Regions from separate parts of the Streptomyces sp. NPDC031265 genome, predicted to be linked through region 4. Evidence: riboswitches for the same ligand, from Rfam matches in the RefSeq annotation. Region 4 holds a riboswitch; each other region holds the start of a gene.
What was found. A riboswitch is a leader RNA that binds a small molecule or an ion and turns the genes downstream of it on or off. The one in region 4 is predicted to bind cobalamin.
Positions count from the first base shown of each region.

Region 1: it holds a riboswitch for cobalamin, as region 4 does, so the genes downstream of both, metE (5-methyltetrahydropteroyltriglutamate--homocysteine S-methyltransferase) here and nicT (Nickel transporter NicT) in region 4, are expected to answer to the same signal.
Region 2: it holds a riboswitch for cobalamin, as region 4 does, so the genes downstream of both, ACZ499_RS31735 ((2Fe-2S) ferredoxin domain-containing protein) here and nicT (Nickel transporter NicT) in region 4, are expected to answer to the same signal.
Region 3: it holds a riboswitch for cobalamin, as region 4 does, so the genes downstream of both, ACZ499_RS29120 (ribonucleoside-diphosphate reductase subunit alpha) here and nicT (Nickel transporter NicT) in region 4, are expected to answer to the same signal.

Region 1 is NZ_JBVIHM010000005.1:221,718-224,919, forward strand. Features, by position in the region: gene ACZ499_RS11170 (molybdopterin-dependent oxidoreductase) at 1-997, opposite strand, end outside; cobalamin riboswitch at 1,294-1,517, shown strand; gene metE (5-methyltetrahydropteroyltriglutamate--homocysteine S-methyltransferase) at 1,679-3,202, shown strand, end outside.
Region 2 is NZ_JBVIHM010000027.1:77,712-80,913, forward strand. Features, by position in the region: gene ACZ499_RS31730 (MFS transporter) at 1-653, shown strand, start outside; cobalamin riboswitch at 993-1,185, shown strand; gene ACZ499_RS31735 ((2Fe-2S) ferredoxin domain-containing protein) at 1,224-1,610, shown strand; gene ACZ499_RS31740 (hypothetical protein) at 1,761-1,994, shown strand; gene gap (type I glyceraldehyde-3-phosphate dehydrogenase) at 2,320-3,202, opposite strand, start outside.
Region 3 is NZ_JBVIHM010000023.1:67,225-70,426, forward strand. Features, by position in the region: gene mctP (monocarboxylate uptake permease MctP) at 1-1,064, shown strand, start outside; cobalamin riboswitch at 1,357-1,480, shown strand; gene ACZ499_RS29120 (ribonucleoside-diphosphate reductase subunit alpha) at 1,610-3,202, shown strand, end outside.
Region 4 is NZ_JBVIHM010000020.1:133,359-136,560, forward strand. Features, by position in the region: gene ACZ499_RS27190 (NAD(P)H-binding protein) at 1-263, shown strand, start outside; gene nicT (Nickel transporter NicT) at 256-1,413, opposite strand; cobalamin riboswitch at 1,441-1,648, opposite strand; gene ACZ499_RS27200 (penicillin acylase family protein) at 2,012-3,202, opposite strand, start outside.

The sequences.
Region 1 (3,202 bases), on a different contig from region 4:
CCATATAGCCCATCTCGCGGCCACCCATGGCGTTCGGCTGGCCGGTGAGCGAGAAGGGGCCGCTGCCGGGGCGGCAGATCGCGCCGGTCGCCAGATGCAGGTTGACCAGGGCGTTGGTGTTCCAGGTGCCGTGCGTGGACTGGTTGAGCCCCATGGTCCAGCAGCTCATCCACTCGTCGGCCGCGCCGATCCACCGCGCCGCCGTGCGGATGTCGTCCTCGGGGATCCCGGTGATCTCCGCGACCGAGGCGGGCGCGTAGTCGGCCAGGAACTCGCCCATCGCCTCCCAGCCCTCGGTGTGCTCGGCGATGAAGGCGGTGTCCGTGTGCCCGTTCTCCTGGAGCAGGTGCAGGAGCCCGTTGAGCAGGGCGAGATCCGCGCCGGGCTTGATCTGCAGGAAGAGGTCGGCCTTGGCGGCGGTCGCGGTGCGGCGCGGGTCGACGACGATCAGCTTCGCCCCGGCCTTGACGCGCTCCATCATCCTCAGAAAGAGGATGGGATGACAGTCGGCCATGTTGGAGCCGATGACCAGGAAGACGTCCGCCTTCTCGAAGTCCTGGTACGAGCCGGGCGGCCCGTCCGCGCCGAGCGACAGCTTGTAGCCGCTGCCCGCACTGGCCATGCACAGCCGGGAGTTGGACTCGATCTGGTTGGTGCCGATGAACCCCTTGGTCAGCTTGTTGGCCAGGTACTGCGCCTCCAGGCTCATCTGGCCCGACACGTACAGCGCGACGGCGTCCGGCCCGTGCTCGTCGACGATCGCCCGCAGCCTGCCCGCCGTCTCGGCGATCATCGCGTCGACGCCGGCGGGCACCGGCTCTGCCCCCCGCTCGCCCCGTACCAGCGCGGTGGCCAGGCGTCCGGGTGCGGCCAGCATGTCGGCCGTCGTCGCCCCCTTGGTGCACAGCCGTCCGGAGTTCGCGGGGTGCGCCTTGTCGCCGGAGGCCTTGAGTACCGTGCGCCGGCCGTCCGGCCCCACGGTGATGTCGAGGACCATCCCGCAGCCCACACCGCAGTACGAGCAGACCGTGCGCACCTGTTCGGTGGCGGCCCGCGTGCCCTGTGCGGTCAACGGGTGTCCCCTCTCGTCTCGGCCGGGATCCCTTGGGTTCCGACCGTACGAAATGCCCGTTACTTCGATGTCACGTGCGGCGATCACGAGTGGTTACGTCGGCCACACTAATCGCGCCCCGATGCTGTGAGCACCTGTGTGCGACTGCGGCACGCCTCCGATGTCGGACATCACGAGGCGTGCGGGCCCGATGTGAGGGGCCTTCCGGCCCCCGGCTCTGTAGGGTGGCGCTCGCAGCTGGTTCGCCCCCGTCCGCCAGGCGGGAGGCGTCGTAAGAGGGAACCCGGTGGGAATCCGGGACTGCCCCGCAGCGGTGAGCGGGAACGACCGCCGTCATACGCACTGGGCCCGGCCGGGTCTGGGAAGCGACGGCCACTAGGTGTCCGCCGGGAAACCGGCAGGCGTGCCCGCGAGTCCGAAGACCTGCCCGTTGCCCGTGCGCGACCGACGCGCGCGGAGACCTTGGTGACCTCGTGGGCGGGTCGGCGAGACAAGAGGTGGTTCGAGCGCGGGCACCGCTCCGCGCGGGCCGCCCTGTCCGTCTCCCTTCGCGCCCACGACCCGCATCAGGGTCGATTTCGAGACATTCTCGCGAAGGAGAGTTTCGTGACCAGCAAGTCCGCAGCCGCGGCAGCACGGGCCACCGTGTACGGCTACCCCCGCCAGGGCCCCGACCGGGAACTCAAGAAGGCCGTCGAGGGGTACTGGAAGGGCCGCGTCAGTGCCGACGCCCTCCGTGACACCGCCCGCGACCTGCGCCGCGCCAACTGGCGCCGGCTCGCCGACGCGGGCGTCGACGAAGTCCCCACCGGCGACTTCTCGTACTACGACCACGTCCTCGACACCAGCGTGATGGTGGGGGCGATCCCCGACCGGCACCGCACCGCCGTCGAGACCGACACACTCGACGGCTACTTCGCCATGGCGCGCGGCACCCAGGACGTGGCGCCGCTGGAGATGACCAAGTGGTTCGACACCAACTACCACTACCTGGTGCCCGAACTCGGCCCGGACACCGTCTTCACCGCCGACTCCGGCAAGCAGGTCGCCGAGCTCACCGAGGCGCTGGCGCTCGGCCTCGCGGCCCGGCCCGTCCTGGTCGGCCCGGTCACCTACCTCCTCCTGGCCAAGCCCGCGCCCGGCGTCGACGCCGCCTTCGAGCCTCTGGCCCTGCTGGAGCGGCTGCTGCCCGTGTACGCAGAGGTGCTCGCCGATCTGCGGGCGGCCGGCGCGCAGTGGGTGCAGCTCGACGAGCCCGCCCTCGTCCAGGACCGCACCCCCGCCGAACTGGACGCCGCCGCCCGCGCCTACCGGGCGCTCGGCAGCCTCACCGACCGCCCCAAGCTGCTGGTCGCCTCCTACTTCGACCAGCTCGGCGAGGCCCTGCCCGTCCTCGCCAAGGCGCCCGTGGACGGCCTCGGCCTGGACTTCACGGGACCGGCCGCCGCCAACCTCGACACCCTCGCGGCCGTCGGCGGACTGCCCGGCAAGCGGCTGGTCGCGGGCGTCGTCGACGGCCGCAACATCTGGATAAACGACTACGAGAAGTCCCTCGCCACTCTCGGCACGCTCCTCGGCCTCGCGGGCACCGTCGACGTGGCACCGTCCTGCTCGCTGCTGCACGTTCCGCTCGACGCGACGGCCGAACGCGACATCGACCCGCAGATCGCCCGCTGGCTCGCCTTCGCCCACCAGAAGACCGCCGAGACCGTGACGCTGGCCCGCGGCCTCACCACCGGCACCGGCGCCATCGCCGCCGAACTCGCCGCCAACCGCGCGGACCTGGCCTCGCGCGCCGGATCCGCCCTCACCCACAACCCGGCGGTACGCGCGCGTACGTCGACGGTCACCGAGGCGGACGGTCGCCGCTCCCAGCCGTACGGCGAACGCGCCCCGGCCCAGCGCGCCCGGCTGCGGCTGCCGCTGCTGCCCACGACCACCATCGGCTCGTTCCCGCAGACCACAGAGGTGCGCTCCGCCCGCGCCGACCTGCGCGCCGGACGCGTCGACACCGCGGGCTACGAGGAGCGCATCAAGGCCGAGATCCGCGAGGTCGTCGCCTTCCAGGAGAAGGCGGGCATCGACGTCCTCGTCCACGGCGAGGCCGAACGCAACGACATGGTGCAGTAC
Region 2 (3,202 bases), on a different contig from region 4:
GCCGGGAGGGCCCGCGCATGCGGGCCGGGGACCTGCTCGACGGCTGGCGGTACATCCTCGCCGACGCGACACTGCGTCCACTGCTCCTCAACACCGCCTTGTTCAACGGCCTGGTGATGGCCGTCCAGCCGCTGCTGGCCGTCCTGATGCTCGGCCGGCTCGGCTTCGCACCGTGGCAGTACGGCCTCGCCTTCGCCGCGCCCTCAATCGCCGGACTGCTCGGTTCACGGCTGGCCCGACCGCTCGTCACCCGGTTCGGGCAGCACCAGGTCCTGGTCGTGGTCGGGGCGCTGCGCGCGATCTGGCCCGTCGGCCTGGCCTTCCTGGGCTCGGGCACCGCAGGGCTGCTGCTGGTGATCGGCGTCGAGCTCGGGCTGATCTTCTGCTGCGGGGTCTTCAACCCCGTCTACGCCACCTACCGCCTCGAACGCACCGCGACCGATCGCGTCACCCGCACCCTGTCCGCCTGGGCGGTGACGACCAAAGCCACGACCGCGCTCCTGACGGCCGTCTGGGGCGTACTGGGCAGCCTGCTCGGCCCACGTACGGCCATCGGCCTGGCCGGCGTGCTCCTGCTGGCAACGCCGCTGCTGCTCCCTCGCCGCGCGGCAGCGCATTTCTCCGAGCCGGAGCCGGCACCGAGCCGCACCTGACGGGCCGCCACGGCCGTCACCGCTTGTTGGCCATCGGCCTCTGTTGCGAGACCCGCCACACGCTCATCGGCTCGTCTGCTCCGACGGCTTCGCCCTGACCAGCCCTTCGACCGCCAATCCCTCAGCACGGCTGCCGCGCCTGCGAACGCCTCAACTGCCCCCTCAGAGCGCCGCACCACCCCTCGGGCGCTCCCTGCGGATCGACCAGAACACCACCACCTTCATCCCCTGACCCGTCACCGATCGCATGACTTGACCAGGCAGCCCTGGCGCGCCCTCTCCGGCGGCGAACCACAGCGCGTCCGGATCGCCCACCCCCGGGCGACGGTGGTGACGCGCTGCCGCCCGACGTGCGACGATGCCCGACGACAAGGCGACGCGGAACGAGGAAGCCGGTGGAATTCCGGCGCGGTCCCGCCACTGTGATCGGCGAGCGAACCCCGAACAGACCACTGCCCGGACACGGGCGGGAAGGACGGGGCGAGCGGCGACCCGAGAGCCAGGAGACTCACGTCGTCGCCTCCTTGACGAAACCGGGGCGGATCTCCCCGGAGGAGGAGCGTGAGCGGTATGTCGGAGCGGCAACCAGAAGATGACGCCGGACGCACCCCAGCCGACTCGGCCCCGTGCCGGATCGTGGTGTGCAGGGACTGCTGCTGCGGGAGCGCGAAGGTGCCCGGAGTCGACCACGCGCAGCAGAAGGCGCGGCTTGCCGAGAACGCGCCCGTACGTGTCTCCGCCTGCCTCGACGTCTGCGAACAGGCCAACGTGATCGTCGTCCAGCCCTCTCGTGCCGCACGCGTCGCCGGTGCCCGCCCGGTCTGGCTCGGTTTGGTCAACGATCCCGACGCCACGGACGACATCGCCGCCTGGGTCCAGGCCGGCGGCCCCGGCATCGCGCCCTGTCCCGACATCCTCGACCTCTACGCCTTCACCCCACGCCGAAGGGCGCGATGAGCACGCATGGCCGTCCGGCCCGGCGCCCGTCCCTGAACGGCGGCTGGTCCAGAACGTGTACCGGAGCCCGCTTGGTGGTCCACTACGCTGATCACCAAGCGGCGAGCGTACGGGTGTTCGCCATTTGGCAATTCAGGGGGAGCGGGGGCCGTGGCCAAGCCTGTACGTGCCGCAATAGGGGACACCTGGATCAGGTGCAGCTTCTGCCAGGGCGATGTTTTCCGGGACCGCGAGGTGAAACTCAACAGCTCCGGGGCGGAGTTCATGAACCTCGGCTGGGCGAACGAGTCGGCAACCGGGCTGATCTGCTGGAACTGCGGCTATGTCCTCCTGTTCGCGAACAAGAGTCTGAAGCTGTACAAGGTGGAGAAGAGCCAGGGGTGACGCCGCGTCTGGGACCCGTGCGTCAACCTCCGCCCAGCACCCGCTTCAGCTCCGCCTCGTCCATGCTGGACCGGCCGTGGATGCTACGGCGCTGGGCCTCGGCGTAGAGCTGGTCGTACGCCGGCCCCTGCGATCCGCCGTGCGAGCGCTGCCCGCTCCGCTTGGACGACGACGTCTCCTGCGTAGCTTTCGGTCTCGGCGTGTGTCCGGCGTGGTGGGACGCGGGTTTCCAGCTGGGTGAGGCGGGTGACCAGCCCGCACGCGGCGGTGGTGACGTGCGGCCCGTGCCCGATGTCGCGGCTCGGACCGCCCCGGCGCCCGGCTGTCACCGCCCGGCGAGCAGCTCCAGTGTGTCGATCACCCGGTTGGAGAAACCCCACTCGTTGTCGTACCAGGCGACCACCTTGACATGGCGGCCGTCCACCCGGGTGAGGGCCGAGTCGAAGATGGACGAGGCCGGGTTGCCCGTGATGTCGGAGGACACCAGCGCGTCCTCCGAGTACTCCAGCACGCCCGCGAGCGGCCCCTGCGCCGCCGCGCGGTAGGCGGCCAGCACGTCGTCGAGCGTCACGTCACGCTCGACGGTGGTGTTGAGCTCGACGATCGAGCCCACCGGCACGGGCACCCGGATCGAGTCGCCGGACAGCTTGCCGTCGAGGTTCGGCAGGACGTGGCCGATCGCCTTGGCCGCGCCCGTCGTGGTCGGCACGATGTTGACCCCGGCGGCGCGGGCGCGGCGGGGGTCGCGGTGCGGGCCGTCCTGGAGGTTCTGCTCCTGGGTGTACGCGTGCACGGTCGTCATGAACCCGTGCTCGATCCCGGCGAGTTCGTCGAGCACCGAGGCCAGCGGCGCGAGCGCGTTCGTGGTGCAGGAGGCGTTCGAGACGATCGTGTGCGCCTCGTGGTCGTACGCGTCGTTGTTGACCCCGAACGCGAGGGTGACGTCGGCGCCCTCCGACGGCGCGCTGACCAGGACCTTCTTCGCGCCCGCGTCCAGGTGGGCGCGGGCGGCCTTCGCCGAGGTGAAGCGGCCCGTCGCCTCCAGGACGAGGTCGACGCCCAGCTCGGCCCAGGGCAGGTCGGCCGGGTCGCGCTCGGCGAGCACCTTGATGCGGCGGCCGTCGACGACGAGCGTGTCCCCGTCCACGGTCACGGGCCGCCCGAGCCGGCCGGCCGTCGAGTCGAAGGCGAGCAGCCGCGCGAGGGCG
Region 3 (3,202 bases), on a different contig from region 4:
CGTACACCTACTCCTCGGGCCTGCGCGCGCCCGCGCTGATCGCGTTCGTGAAGGACGGCCTGATCTACCTCGTCATCCTGGTGGCGATCATCTACATCCCGATCAAGCTCGGCGGCTTCGACGACATCTTCGCGGCGGCCCGGCACAAGTTCGAGACACCCAACGCGGCCGGGAAGCCCACGGGTGCGCTGGTGCCCCCCGAGGCCGGGCAGTGGACGTACGCCACACTCGCCCTCGGCTCGGCGCTGGCGCTCTTCATGTACCCGCACTCGATCACGGCGACCCTCTCCTCCCGCAGCCGCAACGTCATCCGCCGCAACACCACGATCCTGCCGCTGTACTCGCTGATGCTGGGCCTGCTCGCGCTGCTCGGCTTCATGGCGATCGCGGCCGGGGTCAAGGTCAAGAACGGCCAGCTGGCGATCCCGCAGCTCTTCGAGGACATGTTCCCGGACTGGTTCGCGGGCGTGGCGTTCGCCGCCATCGGCATCGGCGCGCTCGTCCCGGCGGCGATCATGTCGATCGCGGCCGCGAACCTCTTCACCCGCAACATCTACAAGGACTTCCTCAAGCCGGACGCCACGCCGGAGCAGGAGACCAAGGTATCCAAGCTGGTCTCGCTCCTGGTGAAGGTGGGCGCGCTGGTCTTCGTCCTGACCATGGACAAGACGGTCGCGATCAACTTCCAGCTGCTCGGCGGCATCTGGATCCTGCAGACCTTCCCGGCCCTGGTGGGCGGTCTGTTCACCCGCTGGTTCCACCGCTGGGCGCTGCTGGCGGGCTGGGCGGTGGGCATGGCGTACGGCACGCTCGCCGCGTACGGGGTCGCCTCGCCCACCCAGAAGCACTTCGGCGGCAGCTCCAAGAACATCCCCGGCATCGGTGAGATCGGCTACATCGGCCTCACCGCGTTCGTCCTGAACGTCGCCGTCACCGTGGTCCTCACGGTGGTCCTGAGGGCCCTGAAGGCCCCCGACGGCGTCGACGAGACGTCCCCGGAGGACTACACGGCGGACGCGGGCGACCCGGGCGTACAGACGGAACTCCCGGCCGCGACACACTGACGCGAGCCACATGACGGGCCGCCGGGTTTCCGGCGGCCCGTTTCCGCTGCCTGGGGGAATGCCCACGACCGCCTGAAGGTTCGGCGTACGGCACCCCCAACCCCTGAGGGGCGCGGGGCTGTGACATGTGCGGCTCCGCCGCGATGGGGGTCCCCCTGTTCGAGCGAAGCCGAGAACTTGGGGGAGCGACCAGCCCCCACCGGCCCGCAGTCGAGCAACTCCCCAACAAACACGCTCCGGTACGGATGCGACACAACATGTGGGGGCGCCAACAACTCCCGGCACAAGATGTATGCTCGTGCTCGCTGTCGCCGCAGGGGAATCCGGTGCAAATCCGGAACTGTCCCGCAACGGTGTACTCGTACGCATTTGCGTACCTGGTCAGTCCGAGGACCTGCCGACAGCGCGCCCTGGCCGTCCGGTCCGGGTGCCAGACGTCCGGGCCTCGCGGAATGGGCATGTGGACGCGGCGTACCCCCGAGGGGGTGTGTCCGTGTGCCCGCGCACTTCCCCAAGGCCCCGTGCCGAGCGAGGAGTGCCCCCACGTGACCATCGCCCCTGCGGATCCCGCCTCAGCGATCGCCGAAGAGCCGGCCGATGCCCCCGGGACCGCGCTGCTGCGGACCCTGACCGACCTCACCGCCGATCTGCCGGACACCGACCCCGGCCGTGTCGCCGCCGCCGCGCTGCGCGGCCGCAACGCGCGCTCGGACGAGGCGGAGCTGCGTGGGCTCGCCACCGAGGCCGCCGCCGGTCTGATCTCCGAGGACCCGGCGTACTCCCGCCTCGCCGCCCGGCTGCTGACGGTCACGATCGCCGACGAGGCCGCGACCCAGGGCTCGGTCTCGTTCTCCGACTCGGTCGAGGTCGGCCACCGCGAGGGCCTGATCGCGGACCGCACCGCCGACTTCGTACGGCTGCACTCGGAGCGTCTGGACGCGCTGGTCGCCGCCTCCCTCGCGGACGGCGCCGACGACCGCTTCGGCTACTTCGGACTGCGCACGCTCTACTCCCGCTACCTGCTGCGGCACCCGATCACCCGCCAGGTCATCGAGACCCCGCAGCACTTCATGCTCCGGGTCGCGGCGGGTCTGGCCGAGGACGACTCGGTGCGCGCGCTCGACGAGGTCGCCTCGCTGTACGGCCTGATGAGCCGGCTCGACTACCTGCCGTCCTCGCCGACGCTCTTCAACTCCGGCACCCGCCACCCCCAGATGTCCAGCTGCTACCTGCTGGACTCCCCGCTGGACGAGCTGGACTCGATCTACGACCGTTACCACCAGGTGGCACGTCTGTCGAAGCACGCGGGCGGCATCGGCCTCTCGTACTCCCGCATCCGCTCGCGCGGCTCGCTCATCCGGGGCACCAACGGCCACTCCAACGGCATCGTCCCGTTCCTGAAGACGCTGGACGCCTCCGTCGCGGCCGTCAACCAGGGCGGGCGGCGCAAGGGCGCGGCCGCGGTCTACCTGGAGACCTGGCACTCCGACATCGAGGAGTTCCTGGAGCTGCGCGACAACACCGGTGAGGACGCCCGGCGCACGCACAACCTGAACCTGGCGCACTGGATCCCGGACGAGTTCATGCGCCGTGTGGACGCGGACGGCACCTGGTCGCTGTTCTCCCCCGCCGACGTGCCGGAGCTGGTGGACCTGTGGGGCGACGAGTTCGACGCCGCCTACCGCAAGGCCGAGGCGGCCGGTCTCGCCCAGAAGACGATGCCGGCCCGGGACCTGTACGGCCGGATGATGCGCACCCTGGCGCAGACCGGCAACGGCTGGATGACCTTCAAGGACGCCTCCAACCGCACCGCCAACCAGACGGCGGAGCCCGGCCACACGGTCCACTCCTCCAACCTCTGCACCGAGATCCTTGAGGTCACGGACGACGGCGAGACGGCCGTCTGCAACCTCGGCTCGGTCAACCTCGGCTCCTTCGTGCTCGCCTCGGGCGAGATCGACTGGAAGCGCCTGGACGAGACCGTCCGTACGGCCGTGACCTTCCTGGACCGGGTCGTCGACATCAACTTCTACCCGACCGAGCAGGCCGGCCGCTCCAACGCCAAGTGGCGTCCGGTGGGCCTGGGCGCGATGGGCCTCCAGGACGTCTTCTTCAAGCTGCGCCTGCCCTTCGACTCC
Region 4 (3,202 bases):
CCCCGGTCTCGCCGCGCGAGCAGGCCCGGGCGATCGGTGACGCGCTGGGGACAGCGGTGCGGTTCGTCGAGCAGAGCCGGGCCGAGGCGCGGGAGCTGCTGATGCGTTTCATGCCGGAGCCGGTGGTCGAGGCCACGCTCGGCATCCTCGGCGAACCCACGCCCGAGGAGCGGCAGGTGAGTCCGGATGTGGAGCGCATCCTGGGCCGGGCACCGCGTACGTTCACGGCCTGGGCGGCGGACAGCGTCGTGGCCTTCAGATGACGTCCGCAGCCGGGGCGGCCCCGTCCCGGGCCGTGCCCGGCCCGCCCTGGCCGGGCGCATCGGCGGCTGCGGCGACGCGCACCGCCCAGCGCTGCTCGACCTTGGCGAACCGCCAGTACGCCAGGGCCGCGGCCCACACCGCGACGAACAGGCCGACGATGATGAAGCCCACGTTGTCCAGGTCGAGGTCCGCGACCCAGCCGGTGACACCGTCGCTCAGATCGAGCTTTTCGTGCAGGACGCCCACCAGCTCGATCGTGCCGATCAGGAAGGCCACCGCGATGGAGAGCCCGGTGATGGTGAGGTTGTAGAACACCTTGCGCACCGGGTTGGAGAAGGCCCACTGGTAGGCGAAGTTCATGAACGTACCGTCGATGGTGTCGAACAGGCTCATCCCCGCCGCGAAGAGCAGCGGCAGGCACAGCACGGCGTACCAGGGCAGCCCGGCGGCCGCCCCCGAGCCGGCCATCACCATCAGTGTGACCTCGGTGGCGGTGTCGAAGCCGAGCCCGAAGAGGAAGCCCAGCGGGTACATCTGGCCGGGCCTGGTGATCGACTTGGTGAAGCGGCCCAGGAGGCGGTTCATGAACCCCCGTGAGTCCAGGTGCTGTTCCAGCTCGGCCTCGTCGTACGTTCCCTCACGCATGGCCCGGAAGACCCGCAGGATGCCGACAAGGGCGAGGAGGTTGAGCGCGGCGATGAGGTAGAGGAACGATCCGGAGACGGTCGTTCCGACGACTCCGAGGGTCTGGTGGGTCTGCGAGTCGTCGTTCATCAGGGTGCCCGCGAGCTGCGCGCCCCCGGCGACCAGCGCCGCCATCGCGACCACGACGCTGGAGTGCCCGAGCGCGAACCAGAAGCCGACCGACACCGGCCGCTTGCCGTCGGCCATCAGCTTGCGGGTGGTGTTGTCGATGGCGGCGATGTGATCGGCGTCGAAGGCGTGCCGCATGCCGAGGGTGTAGGCGGTGACGCCGAGGCCCAGGCCGAACGTCTTCGAGCCGACCTCGTAGTGCTCGGGCACGACGAGCAGGAAGAGTATGCCGAACGCCACGACGTGCAGGGCGGCGATCACCGCCAGCAGCCAGGCGGTGCGGACGGTGTCCTCACGCCGCCACTGGAAAGTGGCGGGCAGGGTGGGCAGGGTCATTCGTTCACGCTCCAGCACCTCGTGGATCATTAGCGAGATGCCGTGGCCGGTCTCCTGGCTTCCGGGGTATCGCACCGTCCCCGCCTTCCCAGCGGCCTTACGGCCCCCAGTGGCACAACGGGACGGGCTACCCGAAGCCGTTCATGGCCTGAACGACATGGGGCCCGATCACAGTGGCGAGGGCCGCTCCGGTCTTGCACCGGTCTTCCCGAACACCACGGCTCGCCAACCGTAGGTGCGACCCGCCTCACCTGCAAGTCTGGCTGCGGGCAGGGGGATTGCAGATCACATTTCGGGCGCGCCGCCGGGGACCGTCCGCCCACCTCGCAGCACGCGGCGGGCCCGCCGCTCGGCCCGACTCCCCACCCTCCGGTCGGCGCGGGGAACGCCGGGCGGCGGTCGATGCGGGCGCGGACCTCGTCGGAGCCGAAGTGGTAGTCGATGCGCCTCACGGCCTCGGCCCAGCCGCGCACGGAGCCCGCGCCGGAGAGCGCCTCGGTCACGAACGGGTCGGTCCACCGCTGCACCGCACGCCGCCACAGCTCCGCGGGCGGCTCCTCCACTGCGGGGATGGCGCGGCCCGTTCGGGTCGCCCCGGTCAGCCGTGCAGGGTCGTGGTCCGGAGCTGGGGATCGGACCCTGTCTCCGCCTCGGTGAACCGTTCCGTGACCCAGCGCTTGTGCGAGAAGAGGACGGTCTGGTCGGTGTAGTGGGGCGATTCGGGGTTGGAGGACTGCCCGTAGGTGAGGATCGTACGGGTGCGGGGACCCTGCGACGTCAGCTCCGTGGCCATGATGAAACTGGAGCCCGACGCGTAGTCCTCCGGGGAGTTCGGGCCTGTGGCGCCGCCGCTGCCCGACGTGGGTGACGCGTTCACGACGTTGAAGCAGCCCTCACCGCCGGAGCAGCCGGGCAGCGGGATCCCCGCCCAGCGCTGCACGCTGCCTATCGGCGCGTCCAGGGGCACCTTGTCGGCGGCCAGCCCGCGCACGGCGTCGGCCAGCGCGCGCCGCACCTGCGGATCGTCGCCGTTGAGCCCGCGCGGGGTGGTGAGCGGCTGGGCCGGGTCGTACGGAACGCGCCACCACGGGTGCCGGCCGCCCACTTGGGTGCGGAACGCCTGCCACAGCACGGCGCCGCGGCTGTCGGCGTCGTCGCGGGTGTCCCAGGCCGCGAGGACGCCGCAGGCGGCGCGCACATCCACCTCGGTGCCGTCGGTGGCGGTCAGGACGGGGTGTGCGCGGCACATCGCGACCGCGTCGTCGCGGCCCAGCTCCGCCGTGTAGTTGCGGTTACCGAGCATGCTCGCCCGCAGCGTGGACAGGGTGAACCCCGGCGTGCCGAGTCCGTCGGTGCCGTCGCGCCGGCCCGCGATCATCTGGAGCCCGAGCTGGGCGCGCGGCCCGAGCGGCACTCCGGCGCGGTACATCCGCGGGTAACCGGTCAGCGGCGCCGAGGGGTTGGTCAGGGTCGAGTCGTTGTTGGAGTTGGCCACGTAGTCGGTCCGGGTCAGCCGGGGCTGGTGGCCGGGGCCGAAGATGCCCGGCACGACCGCGTCGGGGTCGTTGCCCCAGTCGCAGCCCGAGGTCGAACCATCGAGCACGCCCGCCACATCGTGGTCCTCGCCCGGCAGGGCGCACCGCTTGAGCCGGTCGTCGGTGACGTTCGGCACGGCGGAGGAGTCGTTGAAGTACGCGGTGCCGGTGGTGTCCGTGGCCATCGTGTACGTCCAGGGGATGCCCTGGTACGTCTGGTGCGCCTGCTTGAGCTGGGCCACGGACTGCGCCCT